Niabella beijingensis: one gene and its partner. The protein of the gene in region 2 interacts with the protein of the main gene of each other region in a pairwise test. Links are inferred from orthologs where the notes say so. Each region holds a gene or a part of one and is shown on either strand. Other genes may lie near its edges.

What was found.
Region 1: the proteins of def (region 2) and K7B07_RS13060 interact in binary tests that used the Escherichia coli proteins (3 or more experiments, as listed by UniProt). The link is inferred for Niabella beijingensis from one-to-one orthologs.

The regions. Positions count from the first base shown.
Region 1 is NZ_JAIQDI010000001.1:3,109,166-3,112,199, reverse strand. Bases 14-2,900 are described here. They hold K7B07_RS13060 (aspartate-semialdehyde dehydrogenase), read right to left. Parts: upstream 2,018-2,900; coding sequence 1,010-2,017; downstream 14-1,009. Other genes in these bases: K7B07_RS13050 (PfkB family carbohydrate kinase), read right to left, coding at 2,681-2,900; K7B07_RS13055 (hypothetical protein), read right to left, coding at 2,264-2,563; K7B07_RS13065 (isoprenyl transferase), read right to left, coding at 14-756. Outside these bases: more of K7B07_RS13065, read right to left, coding at 10-13; more of K7B07_RS13050, read right to left, coding at 2,901-3,034.
Region 2 is NZ_JAIQDI010000001.1:722,352-725,345, reverse strand. What follows is about bases 1-2,847. They hold def (peptide deformylase), read left to right. Parts: upstream 1-1,059; coding sequence 1,060-1,635; downstream 1,636-2,847. Other genes in these bases: K7B07_RS03140 (carboxypeptidase-like regulatory domain-containing protein), read right to left, coding at 2,452-2,847; K7B07_RS03145 (phosphatidylinositol-specific phospholipase C/glycerophosphodiester phosphodiesterase family protein), read left to right, coding at 1,643-2,446; K7B07_RS03155 (hypothetical protein), read left to right, coding at 1-948. Outside these bases: more of K7B07_RS03140, read right to left, coding at 2,848-2,994. UniProt on the Escherichia coli protein: Removes the formyl group from the N-terminal Met of newly synthesized proteins. Requires at least a dipeptide for an efficient rate of reaction. N-terminal L-methionine is a prerequisite for activity but the enzyme has broad specificity at other positions.

The DNA of each region.
Region 1 (3,034 bases), 2.4 Mb from region 2 along the record:
AATGGTAACCTATTCTGTTATCTGGGCCGATGTTTTACCAAACCGGCGTTCCCGGCCCTGGTAGTCGATCAGGGCTTCGTAGAGGTTCTTTTTACGGAAATCGGGCCACCGAACGTCTGTAAAATAGAGCTCTGCATAAGCCAGCTGGTACAGCAAAAAGTTGCTGATCCGGTGCTCCCCGCTGGTGCGGATCATCAGCTCCGGGTCCGGGAAACCACTGGTACAAAGGTATTTCTGTAATACATCCTGATCGATCGCCTCCAGGCTGAGCTTTCCGCTCTTTACTTCGCAGGCGATAGTTTTTACCGCATTCAGCAGCTCCCAGCGCCCGCTGTAGCTCAGTGCCATGATAAGATTCAGCCCCGTATTGCCGGCCGTCATTTCCAGCGCTTCATTCAGCTCCTGCCGGGCATAATCGGGCAGCATGCTCATGTCCCCGATCACATGCAGTCGTATATTGTTTTTATGCAATACCTCGGCTTCTTTACGGATGGTGGATACCAGCAGCTCCATCAAACCCACGACCTCATACTCCGGCCGGTCCCAGTTTTCCGTGCTGAAAGCATATAAGGTAAGGTACCCGATGCCCAGTTCAGCAGCACCTTCCACAATATCCCGTACACTTTCCACTCCATGGTAATGCCCGAAAAGACGATCCTGGCCCTGCTCCTGGGCCCATCGGCCGTTCCCATCCATAATGATGGCAACATGACGCGGGAGGCGCTCTTTATCTATTTTCCCTGCTAAATCTGACATAGAAGCTGCAAAGTAACGAAGAATCCTTCATAGTATGTGGTCCATAGCTCATAGTTCATAGCTTATGGGTTATAACTTATGGGAAATGCTGTGAACGTCAAATTGGAAATCCCAAATATCAAATAACAAGAACCAAATAAGCACTAAATCCTAAATTCTAAGTCCTAAATTCTAAAATCCAACATCAAATCTCAAATGTCAAACGCCCAGACGTCAAACCATAAACTAAAAACCATGAACCATAAACTATCAACTATATCAGGTTATTTGCGGCCAGGTATTCGGCTATCTGAACGGCATTGGTGGCGGCTCCTTTGCGGAGGTTATCGCTTACCACCCACAGGTTCAGGGTATTGGGCTGCGATTCGTCCCTGCGGATCCTTCCCACGAATACATCATCTTTTTCATGCGCGTCCATCGGCATGGGGTAATGCTGGTTGGCCAGATCATCCGTTACGATCACGCCGGGCGCTGCTTCCAGCAAGCGGCGTACTTCGGCAAGATCAAAATCTCTCTCAAATTCGATATTAACGGCTTCGCTGTGGCCGCCCATTACCGGTATCCGTACCGTAGTGGCAGTTACCCGTATGGATTCATCCCGCATGATCTTTTTGGTCTCGTTCACCATTTTCATTTCTTCCTTGGTGTACCCGTTATCCAGGAACACATCGATCTGGGGGATCACGTTCAGGTCAATGGGATATTTATAAGCCATTTCATAGCTTTCATTGTTTCCGGCAACTTCTTTCAGCCGCTCACCTTTCAGCTGACCCACTGCTTTTACGCCTGTTCCGGTGACACTCTGATAGGTGGATACAACAATACGCAGTGCATTGTATGCTTTATGCAGGGGAGCCAGGGCCACCACCATCTGGATGGTAGAGCAATTGGGGTTAGCGATGATCTTATCATTGCTGGTCAGTACATCGGCATTGATCTCCGGCACCACCAGCGGCACTTTGGGATCCATGCGCCAGGCAGAGGAATTATCCACCACCGTAATGCCTGCAGCCGCAAATTTGGGCGCCCACTCAGTAGAAGTGCCGCCACCGGCGGAAAACAGGGCCACATTTGGTTTTGCAGCAATTGCCTCTTCCATCCCCACTACCTTATATTTGGTGCCTTTAAACTCCACTTCCTTGCCCACGCTTTTTGCTGAAGCAACGGGTATCAGTTCAGCTACGGGAAAATTTCTTTCGGCCAAGACCTGTAACATTTTGGTGCCTACCAAACCTGTGGCGCCTACGACGGCTACTCTCATTGTTGTTTTTACTTGTTTATCGTTAAAAAAAAACCTTCCGCTTTTACGGAAGGCCTGTTAAAAATTTATGTTTCACACACAAAACTACAAACCCTCCGCCGGGGACTGCTTCTTGGTAGTCTTTGTATGTTGCATCATTTCCATTCCAACAAAAATAGACAGAGAATGCCTATCCTCCAAAATAATAAAAAGAATTTTTACGGAATCGTTTTCAGTCCGTTGCCCGGAATGGTTACCGGCTGTTCCTTACCTGTTTTTTACAGGTACGACCTGTTTTTTATTAAAATAGCCGGTTTTGTTAACAAGAACCCACATAATGGTGAACGACGGGATAAAATCAGTTCCGGGAAGTGCTTCTTCAATAAAGTTAAAAAGTCCCCCGGTCATCCCTTTCTTACCACCAAAAGCAAAAGCAAAAACAAGACCCGAAACGGGAGCCCATACCACATCTGCCAGTTCACCCAGCCCGGGAATGGCATAGCTCAGGTAGCCGATCGCATCCATCAGGATACAGAACAACAGTGAAGGCGATTTTTTAGCTGTCATCTTTTTATTTTTATTATAGATTACAAACAGCCCGCCAAAAGTTGTATCCGGTCCCGCCATTCACCGATTTTTCGGGTAGGTTGGCCTGGTGGTCAGACCTGTAAGGTTTTAAAAACTTTACAGGTCTGAGCCCAGTCCCAGCTCTGTTTCAAAACTGGTGAGCTCTTTAAATAATTGAATCCTATTGCTTAACTCCTCTGTTGTAAGTTCCTTCAGGCGGGTATTGCCGAATTTTTCCACGCAGAAGCTGGCCATTGCAGAGCCGGCAATGATGGCTTTTTTCATATTGGTAAAGCTGATATCTCCTGTTTTTGCCAGGTATCCTACAAAACCGCCGGCAAATGTATCGCCTGCACCGGTGGGATCAAATACGTCTTCCAGCGGGAAGGCCGGGGCAAAAAATACCTTATCCTCATAAAACAACAGCGCGCCGTTCTCTCCCTTTTTGATAATCAGGTATTTGGGGCCCAT
Region 2 (2,994 bases):
TTCTCTGAAGTATCGGTAACCGTAACCGGTGCAGTGGTGAACATAACCGGTGGTGGCAGTGCCAGTTCCGCGGGCGACTTTATATTATCACAGGCAGGAGACCAGGTACTGGCCTACCAGGGCAGCACTGCCGCGCCCGTTTTTATCAGTGGTATCCATATGAACAGTGAGATCTCTTCCTTCGGGCAGTCGGCCAGCAGCTATGCCACCTGGGATGTTGTTGGCGGTACTTCGTGGACCTATACCCAGAACCGGTCTGCACTTCCTCCGGGACTGACCACCGGCACGAACGCTGTAATGGGTGTATTAACTCCCGGCGTGCTCAATTCAGAAAGGGACAATGGGATCTATATGTGTGCCAACAGCAGCGCCGTTTCGATAGCTGAGTTAAGAACAAAGCTGAACACACCGGCCAACTGGCAGCTGGAAAATCAGGCATTAACGCCGTTTCCATTGCCTACAGGCTGCAGTTACGGCCTTAGTCTGCCGGTGACCTTCGGCCCGGTGCAGGCTGCTGTCAGTGATGGCTCCCTGCTGGTACAATGGAGCACGGTAAGCGAACAAAACTGTGATCACTTTGATGTGGAGATCTCAGGAGACGGTGTTGAATTCACCAGGGCCGGAACGGTGGCTTCCAGATCGGCAGAAGGACATTCGTCGGCAGTAATAAACTATGAACTGAGCATCCGTCAACCAGCTGCCAACCGGGCACTGGCGCTAAGTGCCGCCGCATTTCTCGGATTTTTACTGCTCATCAGACGCCGTAACAGGCAGCAGCTCCTCCTGACGATGATTGCCGGAAGCACAATGTTATCACTGGTTTCCTGTCAGAAAGGAGATGCAGCGGTGGATGTGCCGGAAGGCAGCGTTCTTTATGTACGTATTGCGCAGGTGGATACGGATGGTACAGTGGCCTACTCCAGGATAGTAAAAGTAACAGGAGAATAAATTTTTTTCCGTTTGCACGGATCATAATCGCAGGCCTTGCAGGGGCGCGCAGCCGGCAAATGCCTGCCTGCTCTGTCTGATTCTTCCCTGTCAAATCTGTACCTTTGCAAAATGATATTACCAATCGTTGCCTATGGCAACCCTGTTTTAAGAAAAGTAGCAGAAGACATTGATCCGCAGTACCCTGGGTTAGCATCACTGATCGATTCCATGTGGGAAACCATGTATGCCAGCAATGGGGTAGGACTGGCTGCACCCCAGGTAAACCGCCCCATCCGCCTGTTTGTGGTGGATAGTGCCCAGATCATTGAAAATCTTGATGAGGATGAAAAGGACCTGTACCCCGGAGATGAAGGGATCAAGCAAACCTTTATCAATGCCCATATAAAAACACTCGAAGGGGAGCTCTGGAGCTATAATGAAGGCTGTCTCAGCATTCCCAAGATCCGGGAGGATGTGATGCGTAATGAAACGGTTACCATTACCTACCAGGATGAAACCTTTCAGCAGCATACCCGTACCTTTAACGGCATCACCGCCCGGGTGATCCTTCATGAATACGATCATATTGAGGGGAAGCTGTTTATCGACTACCTGCCTTCGCTCAGAAAAAAGCTGATCAAGGGGAAGCTGAATGATATTTCCAACGGGAAAATAAAGGTGGATTATAAAATGTCTTTTAATTAAATGACCAATGGTATTTAAAGGAGCTTATACCGGACTGAAATGGATCTCAGGGCTCGCCATCGGGCTTTTGATCTCCCTGTCGGTTATGGCGCAGCCTGCTGCGTATACGGTTCAGAATGCCCATTCCCATAACGACTATGAGCAGCAGCGCCCGTTCCGGGCAGCTTTTGAGCAGGAATTCGGCTCCATTGAGGCGGACGTGTTCTTTGTTAATGATGACCTGCCTGTAGCACACAATGCACGGGACATCCGCCCGGAGCGCAACCTGAAGCAGCTTTATCTGGATCCGATCCGGCAGCTGATCCGGGAAAATAACGGAACCATCTATAAAGATCCCGGAAAAAAGCTGTTGCTGCTTATAGATTGTAAAACAGAAGGAAAGGCCACGCTGGACGCCATTATAAAACAGCTGGAACATTACCCGGAAATCACCGGGAATAAGACCGTCCGTATCGTGATCACGGGAAACCAGCCCGATAAGGATTCTTTAGCTGCCTATCCCGGGTTTATCTGGTTTGACGGGGACCTGGCCTATCATTATAAGCCGGAAAATCTGGAAAAAGTCGCTTTGTTCAGCGCCAACTTCAGGCAATACAGCTCCTGGAACGGTTCAGGTCAGGCGGACGCTGCATCCACAAAAGCACTTGAGGCGGCTATCCGGCACGCGCATGAGGCAGGAAAACCCATACGTTTCTGGGGCGCGCCCGATAATACGGTGGCCTGGACGTATTTTAAAAAGCTGGGAACAGATTATATCAATACCGATAAGATCCCGGAACTGGCCCGTTTTTTAAGAGAAGGAGCCCGCTGAACCGGTTATTTGAGCCTGACCTCTAAGACTTCCCCGTCGGATTTTATTTCTACAAATTTCTCCAGCGGTTCGCTGTAATCATTCCGGTACGGCCGGTTTTCGTAATAATCGACCCTGCCTCCATAGGAGCCATATCCCGAACCGGTATATTTATTATAGGTGCCGGTCTGGTACCACGGCAAACTCCCCGTCAGATAATACCTGCCCGGTTTCATCTGCGGAAATGTGAATTCACCCGCACTATTGGTAACTGCGGTAAGGCGGTAATGAAAAAAAGCGGGTGTTACATAGGCAAATTTCAGCTTTTTATAATTTTCCTTTTTCTTAAGAGCCAGGTATTCCGTTAAATAGGGGGTTACCGGGAAAAGCGTGATGGTGATCTTGTTGGCGTATATTTTTTTTCCGGTCTTGATGCCGAAGCCCTGGTCGGTAGGGCGGGTAAAAGCCACCCCTTTTATGGTGGCTTTCCCCAATGCCAGTGCCGTTTTTGCCGAGCTGGTGTCGAAGACCGCTTTGGGATACATCCGTATGGTATCGTCCCGCTCCGG